DNA from 3 places in the Streptomyces sp. NPDC057900 genome. Region 1 is predicted to be linked to each of the others. Evidence: riboswitches for the same ligand, from Rfam matches in the RefSeq annotation. Region 1 holds a riboswitch; each other region holds the start of a gene.
What was found. A riboswitch is a leader RNA that binds a small molecule or an ion and turns the genes downstream of it on or off. The one in region 1 is predicted to bind cyclic di-AMP.
Positions count from the first base shown of each region.

Region 2: another riboswitch for cyclic di-AMP. It lies ahead of ACFVQ0_RS03315 (peptidoglycan DD-metalloendopeptidase family protein); the one in region 1 lies ahead of ACFVQ0_RS24425 (transglycosylase SLT domain-containing protein).
Region 3: another riboswitch for cyclic di-AMP. It lies ahead of ACFVQ0_RS10210 (NlpC/P60 family protein); the one in region 1 lies ahead of ACFVQ0_RS24425 (transglycosylase SLT domain-containing protein).

Region 1 covers NZ_JBHVOI010000006.1:389,953-395,393, reverse strand. Annotated here, with positions in the region: gene ACFVQ0_RS24430 (dihydrodipicolinate reductase) at 1-948, opposite strand, end outside; gene ACFVQ0_RS24425 (transglycosylase SLT domain-containing protein) at 1,124-2,038, opposite strand; cyclic di-AMP (ydaO/yuaA leader) riboswitch at 2,042-2,230, opposite strand; gene ACFVQ0_RS24420 (alpha/beta fold hydrolase) at 2,672-3,487, shown strand; gene ACFVQ0_RS24415 (FABP family protein) at 3,575-4,132, opposite strand; gene ACFVQ0_RS24410 (epoxide hydrolase) at 4,411-5,441, opposite strand, start outside.
Region 2 covers NZ_JBHVOI010000001.1:814,104-819,544, forward strand. Annotated here, with positions in the region: gene ACFVQ0_RS03310 (SGNH/GDSL hydrolase family protein) at 1-687, opposite strand, end outside; gene ACFVQ0_RS03315 (peptidoglycan DD-metalloendopeptidase family protein) at 903-1,856, opposite strand; cyclic di-AMP (ydaO/yuaA leader) riboswitch at 1,860-2,050, opposite strand; gene ACFVQ0_RS03320 (tyrosine-protein phosphatase) at 2,496-3,308, shown strand; gene ACFVQ0_RS03325 (DUF6126 family protein) at 3,335-3,511, opposite strand; gene ACFVQ0_RS03330 (helix-turn-helix domain-containing protein) at 3,555-4,163, opposite strand; gene ACFVQ0_RS03335 (aspartate aminotransferase family protein) at 4,231-5,441, opposite strand, start outside.
Region 3 covers NZ_JBHVOI010000002.1:630,097-635,537, reverse strand. Annotated here, with positions in the region: gene ACFVQ0_RS10220 (M23 family metallopeptidase) at 1-1,324, shown strand, start outside; gene pcrA (DNA helicase PcrA) at 1,343-3,781, opposite strand; cyclic di-AMP (ydaO/yuaA leader) riboswitch at 4,038-4,202, shown strand; gene ACFVQ0_RS10210 (NlpC/P60 family protein) at 4,201-5,400, shown strand; gene ACFVQ0_RS10205 (hypothetical protein) at 5,421-5,441, opposite strand, start outside.

The DNA.
Region 1 (5,441 bases):
GCCCGCCGAGCGGTTCTCGTCCTCGTCGGTGGCCTCGACGGTGACCTCGATGCGCGGACGGCCCTCGATGATCACGCGGTGGGCACCGGCGCCGTCGGGCGGCGACGGCCAGTCCGGGGCGCAGGAGGGGTGGATGCGGGTGATGTGCTCGATGACGATGCGGGGCTCGCCCCCGACGATGCCCTGCACCTCGAACCGCACCGCGCCCTGGGTGCCCGCCGCGAACTCGCCCATGGTCCGGGTGGTGACCGTCGTCTCCAGTGGCCGCCGGGCCATGGTCTCGCGGATGTCGTCGAGCTCCACGCCCAGGGCCCTGGCCATCAGCCGCAGCTGCCCGCCCCACACCATCGTCGGGACGGAGGCCGCGAGCATCAGCGGCTCGTACTCCATGGGGTGACCCATGCCGATCAGGTCGCGGACCGCGTCGGGCTGGTCGTAGGTGGAGTAGTCGAAGATCTCCTGGCAGCGGATCGCGTCGACCGTGCTGCCGAGTCCGCTGATCATCAGGGGCAGCACGTCGTTGCCCCAGCCGGGGTCGACACCGGAGACGAACAGGGAGCCGCCGCCGTCCGCGACAGCGGCCAGGACCGGGTCGCGCAGCTCGGGCGGGGCGCTCCGCTGGTCGTAGAGGGCGTACAGGGCGGGGGTGACGACCACCGCCCCGGTCCGGACCGCCCTGGTGATGTCGGCGAGCGCCTCGTCGGGGCGGATGTCCCCGGACGCCGCGTACACCACCGCGCCGGGAGCGGTGGCCAGCACCGCGTCGATGTCGTCGGTCGCCGCGACGCCCAGATCGCGGCCGGTCCCGGCGAGGTCGCCCGCGTCGCGGCCCACCTTGCCCGGATCGTGAACAAGCACATGCGCCAGTTTCAGGGCCGGATGGGCCTCGACGGCGCGGATGGCCGCGCGGCCGACATTGCCGGTTCCCCAGACCACCGTGGAAATCATGCGGCGGAGGGTAGCGCGCGGGATGAAAGGTTCATAGTGCCATCGCGCACCCGGTTGCGGGGCGCCCCCGAGCGGGTCCGCGGGGGCCGCACGGCACGCGAAAGGGGCGGGAAGGAGCCGCGTGGCCCTTCCCGCCCCTGCGCCCGGTTCCTCCCTAAGGCGGAGCCGGGGTATGTCAGTAGGCGCCGAAGACGTTGTCGATCGAGCCGTAGGTGGCCGCCGCGTAGTTGCAGGCGGCGGTGATGTTGGCGACCGGGTCGAGGATGTCCATCGACGTACCGGCCACGTGGTAGGCGTCGAAGGTGGGCTGGATCACCTGGAGGAGACCCTTGGAGGGTGTGCCGGCGACGGCGTTCGAGTCCCAGTTGTTCACGATCTGCGGGTTGCCGGAGGACTCGCGGATCACGTTGCGGTAGATGCCGTCGTAGCTGCCCGGGATGCCGTTCTGGGCCATGACGGCGAGCGACTCCTTGATCCAGCCGTCGAGGTCGTCGGTGTACGCCGTCGCGGCCTGCGCGGGAGCGGTGGCCGCGGTCTCGGTGGCGGTGGTCCCGGTGGCGGCGGTCTTCTCCGCGACGGGCGCGACCGTCCGCTCGGAGCGGTCGGCGCGGTCGGTTCCCTCGGACCGGTCGGACGACTGCGCGGCGTCGGTCGCGGGCTTCGATTCGGTGGCGGCCTTCGAATCGGCGGTGGGAGCCGCCTTCGGGGCCACGGCGGCGGACTTGGCGCCGATGGTCAGCTTGAGGCCCGGGTGAATCAGGTCGGGGTTACCGCCGACCGCACTCCGGTTGTCCTGGTAGAGCCGCTCCCAGCCACCGCTGAGGGAATGCCCACGGGCGATCTTGGCAAGCGAATCGCCGGAGACCACGGAATAGACGGTGGACTCCGCCTTGTGGGCCGCAATTCCCTTGGCCGCAAAGGGGGTCGAGGATGCCGACTTTTCCGCGACGGCGGGGTGCGCCGGTGCGGCAGAAGCGGATCCGGCACCGATCAGGGGGAGCGCGAGAACGACTCCGCCCGTACTCACGGCGATGAAGCCGCGGGTCAGGGTGGTGGACTTGAAACGACGGTACTTACCCGTGATGGGCATGGCGTATTTCCTCTCCGCCGCCTGCGAGGTGAGCTGTCGGGTTCGGACTGGAGATGTCCGGCCGCACGTGATGGCGACTTAACCCCAAGCCGCTCCGGATTCCGGACCGGCAGTAAACCTGGGTCCCCCGCTCCTGCCGTACGTGAGTGGGTCGGGTTCCCGGACGGCGGCAGGATTCGGCGTTCCATCCGGATTGACGGTGACCGTAAGCGAAAAACGCCGGACGAAACAAGCCCGGAATTCTTGATCCCAATTGATTCGCAAGATCAATTAAAGGAAATGCTCAGCATCAGACCTGCCGGGGGAAGTCAACTTTCTTGGCACAGCAGGGAACCGAGGCCGGACGCACCGCGTCCGGGGCCGGGAAGGTGACGCTGACCACTGAGCCCGAAAAGGGCGATTTGCCCGGCACCCCGACCTTTGGGCCGTACATAAAGGGGCCCAGGGTGACCATTGATGGCGTTTGCGATTAACCACCCAATAAGGACATTTCACCACCCCCGGCAACCACACCACCCGCGACCTCGTACCCCACAGATGCATCTCCATTGATGCATCGAAATAGATGCACTACGGTGTGGTTCATCGGCCGGCGCTCATGGCGCCGCCCACCACTGCGACCGGGAGAACCCGATGTTCCTCGACACCGATGGCGCCACGCTCCACTACGAGACCCGTGGCTCCGGGCCCCTGCTGCTCGTCTCCCAGAGCGGTGAGGGCGACGCCGACCGCAGCACCGACCTGGTCGACCGGCTCGTGGACCGCTGGACCGTGGTCACCTACGACCGCCGGGGCCTCTCCCGCAGCACGCTCGACGATCCCGGGCAACGCGTCACCATGGCGCAGCACGCCGACGACGTGCACCGGCTGCTGGCCGAACTGACCGATGAGCCCGCCCTGATGCTCGGGTGCAGCATGGGCGCCGCCATCGGGCTGCACCTGGCGCTCGCCCACCCCGAGCAGCTCGGGCTGCTCGTGGCGCACGACCCGGTCGCGCCGTCCCTGCTGCCCACCGGACGGCGCGAGCGGCACGCCGCCGAGCTGGCGCACCTTCAGGATGTCTACCGCGACGGCGGCCTGGCAGCGGCCTTCCCCGAGATCGCCCGGGTCCTCGGCATCGACCCGGCGCGCCAGGAGACCGAACCGGGGCTCACTCCGATGCCGCTCACCCCGCGCCGTGTGGCCAACTTCGGCTTCTTCATCGAGCGCGACTTCACCGCCGTCATCGAATCCGAGCTCGACCGGGAAGCACTGCGGGCGACTCCCGTACGCATCGTGCCCGCGAGCGGCGGCGCCATGGCGTCGTCCGTCTTCGTCGGCCAGTGCGCACAGAGCCTCGCCGAAGTGGTCGGCCGGGAGGTCGTCCCGTTCCCCGGCGGGCACAACGGCAACACCACGCATCCACGGGCGTTCGCCGCCCGGCTGCGGGACGTGCTGTCCGAGGTCTGAGCGGGGTCGGAGCGAGGTCCGAGCGAGGTCCGAGCCGGGGCGCCGTCGGACGGGACGGCGGCCGGCGCCCCCGTGACGGTGAGCGGATCAGTGCGGCCGGCTGCCGCCCTCGCGCCGGAGTCGCGCCGAAAGGTGGTGCTGGAGCGGCCGGCCGACCGCCGCGAGGTCGTGGACGAATTCGAGCGTGCCGTCATCCGTCAGGGTGTAGCGACGGCGGGTGGCCTTGACCTCCTTGGCGGTGGGCGCGAGCGCGACCTGATGGGTGGCGAGGTCGGCCACGCCGTCGGCCGCACGGCCCGTCAGGATCTCCGCGACACCGGTGGGCTGGGTGATCAGCGCCTCCACCCGTCCGTCCGCCTGCATCCGCCACCAGCCGCTCTCCCGTGCGGACGGCCGCAACGGGGCGCCGTCCGCGTCGAGCAGCCAGGCGCGCGCCTCGTAATGGAGGAAGGGCCGCCCGTCGTGACTGAAGGTCACCTGCTGCGCGTACCGGAACTCCTCGGCGAGCGTCGGGTACTCACCGCTCCCCCGCCCGGCCCAGGTGCCCAGGAAACCGCTCAGCGGCGCGAGCAGAGCGTGCGGGGCAGGCGCCGCGTCCGGCCGGAACGCGTCGGGGTACGGGTGCGGCTGGGCGGGTTCGAACATCTTGCGCGCTCCTGGGTCGGGGACGGTGCCGGTGCCGGTTGGCAGCCTAAGGGCTGTCCCGTTGATCCGGCGCCGGGCAGGTACGTCGCGCTGCCGGCGGGGCAATGAGGGGGTCAGCCGCTGGACTCGGCCTCGGGCAGCGGATCACCCCTCCGTCTCCGAGAGCCCCTTCGCTCGCGGGTAGATCCGCCCGGCGGAAGTCCGGCGGGCGGAGAACCTGCCGTAGCCGCATTCGCCGACGGCTTGGCGGGCCGGTGGGGTGGGCGGACCGGCCGCGTTCACCGATGTGCCGCCAGCACTGCCGCGATCCCCTCTCGCAGATCCTTGACGAAATACCCGGGAACCTCCAGCGACGGGAAATGTCCCCCGCTTTCCGGCTCCGACCATCTGACGATCCGCCGGTACCGTTCCCGCGCCCAGGGGCGCGGGCATTTCTCGACGTCGCGGGGATACATGGTGAGTGCTGACGGAACGTCGACCCGAAGTCCGGGGTCCAGCGAGTTGTGGCTTTCGTAGTAGATACGGGCCGCAGAGGCACCGGTTCGCGTCAGCCAGTAAAGGGTGACGTCATCAAGAACGCGGTCGACGGGAATCCTCTCGAACGGGCTGTCCTCGGTATCCGACCATTCCGCGAACTTGTCAAGGATCCAGGCAAGAAGCCCGACCGGTGAATCGACGAGCGAGTAGCCGATGGTCTGCGGCCGGGTCGCCTGCTGTTTCGCGTACGCCGCGCGGTGGCGCCAGAAGTCGGCGGTTTCCTCGGCCCATTCGCGCTCGGTCGCGGTCAGTCCGTCCGTGGTCATTCCGGGCGGCGCCTCCGCGAACGTGGTGTGGATGCCGAGAACGTGTGCCGGGAATCTGCCGCCGAGGACCGTGGTGATATTGCCTCCCCAGTCACCGCCGTGGGCCGCGAACCTGCTGTAGCCGAGCCTTTCCATCAGCTCCACCCATGCGGCCGCGATCTTCTCGGTTCCCCACCCGGTGATGGCCGGCCTCTCGCTGTATCCGAATCCCGGCAGCGAGGGCACCACGACGTGGAACGCCGGTGCGGCCGCGTCTTCCGGATCCGCCAGCTCCTCCACCACATCGGCGAACCGGACGATGCTGTCCGGCCAGCCGTGCGTCAGGAGCAGCGGAGTCGCGTCCACGCGCGGGGACCGGCGGTGCAGGAAGTGGATTCCCAGACCGTCGATGGTCGTGCGGAACTGACCGATGCGGTTGAGGCGCTCCTCGAAGGACCGCCAGTTGTACTCGGTGCGCCAGTAGTTCACGACATCGACGAGGTCGGCGAGCGGAACGCCCTGCTCCC
Region 2 (5,441 bases), on a different contig from region 1:
CTGGTCCGGGTCGGCCGGCACGTCGAGTCCGAGGACCTGGGCGGCGCGCAGCGCGACGCGGGTGTGCCCCTCGGGCGACAGGTGCAGCCGGTCGCCGTCCCAGGCGCGCCGGTCCTGCACGGAGCGCAGGGACCACAGGTCGAGCACCGGGCAGTCGTAGCGGTCCGCGATGGACCGCACGTGGGCGGTGTAGGTGGCGATCTTGCCGCGCAGATGGCGCAGGACCGGAACACCTCGGGTGTCGAAGCCGGTGGTGACCATGACGGTGCCGACCGACCGGGTCAGCTCGGCGACCGCGCGCTCGAAGCGCTCGGCCACGTCGTCGGGGTCGGTGCCCGGCCGGATGATGTCGTTGCCGCCCGCGCAGAAGCTCACCAGGTCCGGGGCGAGTTCCTTGGCGCGGGGTACCTGCTCCTCGACTATCTGGTCGAGAAGGCGTCCTCGTACGGCGAGATTGGCGTACCGGAAGTGTCCGGGCGCGGCGGCTGTGCCGCCCTGCGCCGTTTCCGGGTCCGGGAGCTGGTCGGCCAGGATTACCGCGAACCGGTCGGCCCAGCCGACGAATGTCCCGCCCGGGCCGGGGTCGCCGACTCCCTCGGTGAAACTGTCGCCAATCGCCGCGTACGACTCGATGGCGCCCTGTCGGTTGATGACGCCCTGTCGGATGTTTCTCGAATCGTCTGCCACAAGGGCATATCCTGCACCGTCGATTGTGACCTACGCGACCGTAATACGGGGTTGACGGGTGGTGAGATAGACCACCCGGTCAGATTTTGGTAAAGGGGGAATAAGGACGGTCGCCCCAGCCGCACCGGCATCGACAAAGCAGAGGGACGGTGCGCCGCCGCGCACCGTCCCTCTGTACTGACCTGGTCCGGGTCACCGGACCGCCGCTGTCCGGATCAGACGTTGATCCCGTGCGACGCCAGGTAGGCGATCGGGTCGATGTCCGAGCCGTACGCCGGGCCGGTGCGGACCTCGAAGTGGAGGTGCGGGCCGGTGGCGTTGCCGGTGGCGCCGGAGAGGCCGACCTGCTGGCCCGCGGTCACGGTCTGGCCCGCCGAGACGGAGAGCGAGGACATGTGGCCGTACTGCGAGTAGTGGCCGTCGGCGTGCTTGATGACGACCTCGTTGCCGTACGCGCCGCCCCAGCCCGCGGTGACGACGGTGCCGGAGGTGATCGCCTTCACGCTGGTGCCGGTGGAGACGGGGAAGTCGATGCCGGTGTGGCTGCCGCTGGACCAGCTGGCACCGGAGGCGCGGTAGGCGGTGGTGTGGTTACCGGGGACCGGGTGGACGTAACCGGAGGCGCTGCCCTGGTCCGACGAGGCCGTGTTGGAGGCCTGGGTGTCGGAGGAGGACGCGGTGTCGGAGGCCGCGGGCGCCTTCGACTCGGTCTTGGCCGGGGCCTTCGAGGGGGCCTTCGACGGGGTGGTGGCGCCCGTGGAGGTGTGCGAGCCGGTGGCCGGGGCGTGGCCCCAGGCCTTGCCGCCGAGGGTCAGCTTCATGCCCGGGAAGATCAGGCTCGGGTTGTCGCCGACGACCTCGCGGTTGTCCTGGTACAGCTTCTCCCAGCCGCCCTTGACGTGGTGCTCGGCGGCGATCTTCGACAGGTAGTCACCGGAGACCACGGAGTACGTCTTGGTGCCGGACTGCTTGTCCGCGACCGGCTTGGCCGGGGTGGCGTGCGTGGCGGCGGCCGACTTCGCGGTGGCGGGAGCGGCCTGCTCCGCGGCGTTGGCACCGGTGGCGCCAAGCAGCGGAAGCGCGATGACGGCTCCGCCGGCGCTCGCGACGACGACGCCGCGGGCGATGGTGCTGGACTTGGGACGGCGGTGCTTACCCGGGATGGGCATGAAGAATTTCCTCTCCGGCGCCTACGAGGTGAGCTGTCGGGTTCGGGCTGGAGATGCCCGGCCGCGCCTGGCGCGACTTCACCCCGAGCCGTCCGGATCGCTCCGGTCGGCGGCTTACCTGGGTCCCCCGCTCCTGCCACACGGTGAGTGGGTGCGGAATTCCGGACGGCGGCAGGATTAGGCGTTCCATCCGGATTGACATGGAACGTAAGCGAGCCGGGACGGCGGAAACAAGCCACGGGTTCCACGCCGTATTCCGGACCGGGAATTCGATGCGGAATTCCGGTCACACTCCGTGGATTATGGATCTTGGCATTCCGCTTGGCGCACGGATTACCCGAGCGGCGCGCCGCCACACACCGTCACGGATATGATCCCGCTCACGAGAGGGCGACCATCTCCCGCATAAGCAGGGCATGTTCGACTAAAAGCCTCAATACGGACATGTCACGCCTACTGTTCGCGCGGCGTCCCGCAAAGGCACAGCACAGGGGGCGGCACAGGAGGCGAAACAGGGCGCGGGACGGGGCGCGAAACAGGGGCGCCGCCGGGATGATTGTCCGTGTATCCGATGTCGTATCGTCACGGGAATGGACCCGTCGGCGACACGCGTCGGCGGCAGAGCCCCCAGGAGTGACCGTGACGCAGCAGCTGCCACAGACCCCGTCGACGGAACCCGAGCTGGCGGGGGTCCGTAACTTCCGTGACGTGGGCGGACTGCCGACGTCGGACGGTCGCCGGGTTCGCCACGGACGGCTCTACCGCAGCGGCCACCTGGCGAGCGCCACACCCGAGGACGCGGCGTTCCTCGGCGGCCTCGGCCTGCACACGGTCTTCGACTTCCGTAACGCCGCCGACCTCAAGCTGGACGGACCGGACGTCGAGCTGCCCGGCGTGCGCAATGTGAACATCCCGCTCACCGACCCGGCGGACGGCAGCGAGTTCTGGCGGATGGTGCGCGACGGCGAGATGGACGAGCTGCGCGGAATCCTCGGCGGCGGCAAGGGGACGGACCGCATGGTCGCCTCCTACCGGTCGATCATCCTGGACCGCACCGCCGAGCACAGCCGGGTGCTGCACGCCCTGGCCGAGGACAGCGTCCCGGCCCTGATGCACTGCGCGGCGGGCAAGGACCGGGCCGGGCTCTCGATCGCGGTCTCGCTGCTCGCGGTGGGCGTCGGGCGCGACACGATCGAGGCGGACTACCTCAAGTCCAACGACACCCACCGCCGCTACCGGGTGCGCCGCAGCGACACCTCGGAGGCCGGGATGTCGCCCGAGGTGATGGAGCTCCTGAGCCCGCTCTTCGGCGCCCACAGCGAATACCTCGCGGCGGCCTTCGCGACGATCGACGAGACCTGGGGCGGCACGGACCGCTACCTCGCCGAGGGGCTGAAGGTCACGCCCGCGACGCGGGAGCGGCTGCGCGAGCGGCTCCTCGAAGACGCCTGACGGACCCCGGAGAGGGGCGCCGCCGGCTACTGGTTGTGCATCCCCACCGCGAACAGCAGGTAGAGGAAACCGGCGATGACGTGCCCGGCCACCAGGTAGGCGAAGAGCCTGATGACGAGCCCGCGCGGCATCTTGCGCTCCTGGGAGTCGGCCTCCTTGTGCCTGGCCGGGGTCAGCGGGTCGTAGTTCTCTGAATCGGACATGACGGTCCTCTCTGGTGACCGGGCGGGCCGGCGGGACGGCGTCTCAGCGACGGTGGATCCCGCTGCCGAGACACAGCTCGGCAGCGGGGCTCTGCAACAGGGTGTGAACGAAGAGCAGCTCGGCACCCTCGCGGTCCGGCGCCGCGATCCGGTGCGGGGTGAGCGAGTCGAAGTGCGCGCTGTCGCCGGGGCCGAGGTCGTGCACGGTGTCCCCGAGGGTCACCCGGAGGTTTCCGGCCAGCACGTAGAGCCACTCCTCGCCGGGGTGGACGCGCACCAGATCACCCTGCGCGCCGTACGGCACCCGGACGCGCAGCGCCTGCATCGCCCGGCCGGGCCCACCGGCCTGCTGGTACATCCAGCCGTCCGCCTCCGCCCCCTCGAACTTCCGGGCGCGGACGATCGCGTCACGTTCCGGGGGGATCTCGCCGAGCAGCTCGGAGACCGTCGTACCGTAGATCCTGGCGAGTCCGAGCAGCATCGGCAGCGAGGGCTGGCGGCGGCCCGTTTCGAGCCGGGACAGATGGGCGGGCGAGAGCCCGGCGCGCTGCGCGGCGGTCTCCAGGGTCAGCCCACGGCCGCGGCGCAGATCGCGCAGTCGGGGCGCGACACCGGGCAGCTCGTCGGCCGCCCCTGCTTCAGCGGGGTTCATACGTCCATTGGGCCAGGAACTTTCCTGGGAGGCAAATTTCTTGCCTCCCAGGCAAAACCCCTCCCGCTCAGCGGTTGGCCACGGCCTGCTTCACCAGGGTCCGGCCGAAGTCCCACATCAGCCCGCCGTTGTGCGCGTCGTCCATCACCGCCGTGAACGCGGCGACAAACCGGTCCACGTCCGCCTCGTCGATGACGAGCGGCGGAATCAGCTTGATCACTTCGAGGTGGTCGCCGGAGACCTGGGTGAGGATCCGGTGCTTCTGGAGCAGCGGAACGACGACCATCTGCGCGAAGAGTCCCTTACGGGCCGCCTGGAGCATCGTCCAGCGGCTGCGCAGTTTCAGCGAGGACGGCCGGCCGAACTCGATGCCGATCATCAGCCCGCGTCCCCGCACCTCGTGCAGCAGCTCGTAGCGGTCGACCAGGGCGGACAGCCTCTCGCGCAGCAGATCACCGGTGCGGCGCGCGTTGGCCACGGTCTCCTCGTCCTCCATCACCGAGAGGACCGCGAGCCCGGCGGCCATGGCCTGGGCGTTGGAACCGAAGCTGGCCGAGTGGACCAGCACCCGGTCCATCGAGGAGTAGACGCGCTTGAAGATCCAGTCCTTGCCGAGCGTCGCCCCGACCGGCACATAGCCGCCGGACAGCGCCTTGGCGACGCAGACCAGATCCGGTTCGACGCCCTCCTCGTGCTGGTACGCGTAGAAGTCGCCGGTCCGGCCCAGACCGGTCTGCACCTCGTCGGCGATGAGCAGGGCTTTGTGCTTGTGGAGCAGCTCCTGGGCGGCGCGCAGAAAGCCGGGCGGCGAGGCGTGCACACCCTTGCCCTGGATCGGTTCGACGACCAGGCCCGCCACGTCGCCGCGTTTCAGCTCGCGCCGCAGCGCGTCCAGGTCACCGAGCTCGATGGCGGTGTCGGGCAGCAGGGGGGCGAAGCCGTCCCGGAAGCCGTCCTCGCCGTTGACCGAGAGCGAGCCGGTGGTCAGTCCGTGGAAGGCGTGCGCGCAGTACAGGATCCTCGGCTTCCCGGTCGCGTACCGGGCGAACTTGAGCGCCGTCTCGACGGCCTCGGTACCGCTGTTGCCGAAGAACACCCGGTCCAGGTGCGGGCTGTGCGTGAGCAGCTTCTCGGCCAGCAGCCCCGGCAGCGGCTGGCAGTCGAAGCGGGTGAGGTCGGCGAGCGAGGCGTCCAGGACGTCGTGCACCGCCTTGCGTACGACCGGGTGGTGCCGGCCGAGCCCCATCACGCCGAAACCGGCCAGCATGTCCAGGTAGT
Region 3 (5,441 bases), on a different contig from region 1:
CGACACCACCCAGTGGGACACCGGCGCACACCGCACCGCCGCGTACGACCACGCCGCCGACTACGCGGCCTACGCCCCCCACTTCCAGCAGCACCCCCAGTACGAAGCGGCCCCGCAGTACGACGCGGCCCCGCAGCAGTACGACACCACCGGCGCCTGGGCAACGGCCGGCGCCCCCGATTCCTCGGGCCAGTGGGACACCTCCGGCTGGTACGCGAACGGCCAGTGGTCAACCACCGACACGGCGGGATATGACTCCGGGGCGTACGACGCCACCGCCTGGAACACCGGCGCCACGCCCGAGCACGCACAGCGGGCTCCGCAGAATCTGACGGCCTCGCACGAGCCCGAACAGACACGGCAGCATCCGTACGAGGTGCACGAGACGCACGAGCCGTACGAAACGCATGAGGCGCACGAGGCGTATGAGCCGTACGAGACGTACGAGCCCGTGCTGACAACCGCCGAGCCCTCCGAGAACTCCGAGACCGCCGCGTTCAGCCTCTCCGAGGCGGGCCCGGCCCCGGAGCCGGACGTCCACCGCCCCGCAGGCCGTCAGGTCTCGCGCGGTGGCAGCCGCAGCCGCAGGCGTTCGCCCGCCAAGCGCTCCGCCCTCCTCACCGTCGCCGTCCCCTCCGCCTGCGTGATGAGCGTGGCCGGTATCGCCGCCGCTTCCGTGGGCGGCCTCGGTGGCGGCGAGGAGAAGAAGGACGACAGCACCACGACGATGGCGGCCGCCGATCCCGGCACGGTCGAGCCGGTGGCCGCGAACAACAAGCTGGACACCCAGCTCGCCAACCTCAGCGCCGACGCGGAGAACTTCGCCGGCCGAGCCAGCCGCACCCAGGAGCGCATCGACCTGAAGGAGCGGCAGGCCGCGGAGAAGAAGAAGCGCGAGGAGGAGGCGGCCCGCAAGGAGGCCCTGCGCCCCAAGTACGTCATGCCGGTCAAGGAGCACGGGCTCAGCGCGTACTTCGGCCAGGCGGGCGTCAACTGGATGTCCGTGCACACCGGCATCGACTTCCCCGTCCAGTACGGGACCCCGGTGATGGCGGCGACCGACGGCACCGTCCGTACGCAGTACAACAGCGCCTACGGCAACATGGCCATCGTCACGATGGCCGACGGCACCGAGACCTGGTACTGCCACCTCAGCAGTACCCGGATCCGCTCGGGCCACGTCAAGGCCGGGGACGTGATCGCGCACTCCGGGAGCTCCGGCAACTCGACCGGACCGCACATGCACTTCGAGGTGCGGCCCGGCGGCGGCGCGGCCGTCGACCCGCTGCCCTGGCTCCGCAGCCACAACATCGACCCGACCTGATCCGACCGGGCCGGGGCGCTACAGCTTCTGGACCGGGGCGTACCGCAGCAGCAGCTTCTTCGGCCGCTCGTCCCCGAAGTCGACCGTGGCCTTCGCCTGGTCGCCGATGCCGTCGACCGCCGTCACCGTGCCCAGACCGAACTGGTCGTGCGTGACCCGGTCACCGACCACCAGCGTGATCGTCGGCTTGTCCGACGTCCGCCGGGTCGCGAAGCCCGAGGGCCCGGAGCGCGAACGGGACGCGGACAGCGATGAGGTGATGCCCGACGTCGGTCCCGCCGGAGCCGCCATCGGGCCCTTGCGCTTCCACTCCAGGTGCTGATCCGGGATCTCCTCCAGGAACCGCGACGGCGGGTTGTACGAGGGCTGGCCCCACGCGCTGCGCATCGACGCCCGGGTCAGATAGAGCCGCTCGCGGGCGCGGGTGATGCCGACATAGGCGAGCCGGCGCTCCTCCTCCAGCTCCTTGACCTGGCCCAGCGCGCGCATGTGCGGGAAGACGCCGTCCTCCATGCCGGTCAGGAAGACCACCGGGAATTCGAGGCCCTTCGCCGTGTGCAGGGTCATCAGCGTGACGACTCCGGAGCCGTCGGTGTCCTCGTCGGGGATCTGGTCGGAGTCGGCGACGAGCGCGACCCGCTCCAGGAACTCGGCGAGCGTGCCCGACCCCTCCTCCTCGCCCCGGTCCTGCTCGAATTCGAGCGCCACGGAGGCGAGCTCCTGGAGGTTCTCGATCCGGGTCTCGTCCTGCGGGTCGGTGGAGGCCTGGAGCTCGGCCAGGTAGCCGGTCCGCTCCATGACGGCCTCCAGCACCACGGCCGGGCCCGCGCCCGACTCGACGATCGTGCGCAGCTCCTCCATCAGCGTGTTGAACCGCTTGACGGCGTTGGCGGAACGGGCGGCCATGCCGTACGCCTCGTCGACGCGGCGCAGCGCCTGCGGGAAGGTGATCTTCTCGCGCATCGACAGGGCGTCGATCATCGCCTCCGCCCGGTCCCCGATGCCGCGCTTGGGCACGTTCAGGATGCGGCGCAGCGGGACGGTGTCCTCCGGGTTGGACAGCACCCGGAGGTAGGCCAGGACGTCCCTGACCTCCTTGCGCTCGTAGAAGCGCACGCCACCGACGACCTTGTAGGGGAGGCCGACCCTGATGAAGATCTCCTCGAAGACACGGGACTGCGCGTTCGTCCGGTAGAAGATCGCGACGTCGCCCGCCTTGGCGTCGCCCGCGTCGGTCAGCCGGTCGATCTCGTCCGCGACGAACTGCGCCTCGTCGTGCTCGGTGTCCGCGACGTAGCCGGTGATCCGGGTGCCGGAGCCGGCGTTGGTCCAGAGGTTCTTCGGTCGGCGGCTCTCGTTGCGCTCGATGACGGCGTTGGCGGCGGACAGGATCGTCTGGGTGGAGCGGTAGTTCTGCTCCAGCAGGATCGTGGTCGCGTCCGGGTAGTCCTCCTCGAACTGGAGGATGTTGCGGATCGTGGCGCCCCGGAAGGCGTAGATCGACTGGTCGGCGTCACCGACGACGCACAGTTCGCCGGGGGCGTCGGCGGCACCGGACGGGCCGACCAGCTCCCGTACGAGGGTGTACTGGGCGTGGTTGGTGTCCTGGTACTCGTCGACCAGGACGTGCCGGAAGCGGCGGCGGTAGTGCTCCGCGACGTCGGGGAAGGCCTGGAGCAGGTGCACCGTCGTCATGATGATGTCGTCGAAGTCCAGCGCGTTGGCCTCGCGCAGCCGGGACTGGTACATCGCGTAGGCCTGGGCGAGGGTCTTCTCGAAGCCGTCCGTGGCCTGTCCGGCGAAGGTCTCCTCGTCGATCAGCTCGTTCTTCAGGTTCGACACCTTGGCCGTGAACGACTTCGGCGGGAAGCGCTTCGGGTCGAGGTCGAGATCGCGGCAGACCAGGGCCATCAGCCGCTTGGAGTCCGCCGCGTCGTAGATCGAGAACGAGGAGGTGAAGCCGAGCTTCTTCGACTCGCGGCGCAGGATGCGGACGCACGCGCTGTGGAACGTCATGACCCACATGGCGTTGGCGCGCGGGCCGACGAGCTGCTCGACGCGCTCCTTCATCTCGCCGGCGGCCTTGTTGGTGAAGGTGATCGCCAGGATCTGGCCGGGGTGCACCCCGCGCTCGGCCAGCAGGTGGGCGATGCGGTGCGTCAGCACCCGGGTCTTGCCGGAACCGGCCCCGGCGACGATGAGCAGCGGGGAGCCCGCGTGCACGACGGCGGCGCGCTGCTCGGTGTTCAGCCCGTCGAGCAGCGCGGCGGCGTCGATGACCGGGCGGTGGGCCCCGTCGCGGTAGTACGCGTCGCGGGGCGGCGGGGGCCCGTCGAACACGCCTCCGAAGAGGTCCTCCGGCACCGCTTCGGGTGCGGAGTCCTCGGGGGGCGGCGGGGGCCCGTCCTCCGCGTGCTGGAGGCCGGCCAGGAAACTGTCGTCAAAGAGGCTGCTCATCGCTGTCCGAGTCTAGGCGGCCCCACTGACACCCCGGGCCCGCACGGCAGAACCCGTACCCGCCGGAGCCACACACGGCGATGTCCGGGCCACCCTGTGTAGGGAATCTCCCCGCCGCGCCCGGCCGTACCGCACCGGTTCCGCAAGGTCACGAAAATGTATCGGGCATATCGAACATCAACCTTCACAGCGGCACCATGAGTTGGCTAGCGTGCTCGTTCGGACGGCCGTACCCCCAGAGGCGAACCACGCCGAGCGGGCGTCCACGCCGAATCCGGGCCGCCCGTACGGGGTCCGGAACCGGGGACCCACACGCAGCACCGGGGTGAATCGGTCCGCAACCCCCACCAGGACCGTAGGGCAGCCTTCCGTTCCGCCCGAACCCGACAGCTAACCCGGTAGGCGGTCCACGGAAGGAAATGCCGGCCTTGGCATCGCATCGCAAACCGCGCCCCCGGGTGCGCAGCACCACCCCCGCCATCGGGTTCACAACGGCCGCACTGGCCTCCGTGACCCTGCTGTCCACGCAGAGCGCGCTGGCGGCCCCGGCCCCGAAGCCCAGCATCGAGGACGTCCAGAAGAAGGTCGACGACCTCTACCGGCAGGCGGGGACCGCGACCCAGCACTACGACGAGGCGAAAGAGGCGTCCGCCGCGCAGCGCACCAAGGTGGACGCGCTGCTGGACGACATCGCCAAGCGCGCCGACAAGCTGAACGACGCCCGCCGCACGCTCGGGAACTACGCGGCCGCCCAGTACCGCGACGGCGCGCTCGCGCCGACGGCCACCTTCTTCCTGGCCAACGACCCGCAGTCGTTCTTCGACCAGACCCACCTGATGAACCGGATGGCCGCCAACCAGCAGCAGGCCGTCACGGACTTCCGTACGAAGCAGGCGGAGGCGTCGAAGAAGCGGGCCGAGGCGGTGACGAGCCTGGAGACGCTCACCGCGTCGCAGACCAAGCTGCGCACCAGCAAGCAGAACGTGCAGAACAAGCTGACCGAGGCGCGCACGCTGCTGTCGAAGCTGACCGCGCAGGAGAAGGCGCGGCTGGCCGAGCTGGAGGAGAAGAAGAAGGCCGAGGCCGCGCGCAAGGCCGAGGAGCTGGCGAAGAAGCAGGCGGCCGCGAAGGCGGAGGCCGACCGCAAGGCCAAGGAGGCCGCCGGCGGGAGCGGCACGGGCTCCGGTACGGGCACGGGATCGGGCACGGGGTCAGACACCGGCACCGGCACCGGCACCGGCACGGGTTCCGGTTCGGACAGCAGCGCCACGACGAAGGCCGAGAAGGTCCTCGCGTTCGCCAGGGCCCAGATCGGCAAGCCGTACGTCTGGGGGGCCACCGGCCCGTCCTCGTACGACTGCTCCGGGCTGACCCAGGCGGCCTGGAAGTCCGCGGGCGTCACCATTCCCCGGACCACCTGGGACCAGGTGAACGTCGGCACCCGGATCGCCACGGAGAACCTTCAGCCCGGGGACCTGGTCTTCTTCTACGACGACATCAGCCACGTCGGGATCTACAAGGGCGACGGCATGATGATCCACGCGCCGAAGCCGGGGGCCAATGTGCGCGAGGAGTCGATCTACTACATGCCGATCTACGGGAGTGTGCGTCCCGGCTAGGCCGCCGTCGCGGCGGGTTCTCAGGTCCAGAGCGTGGCGAT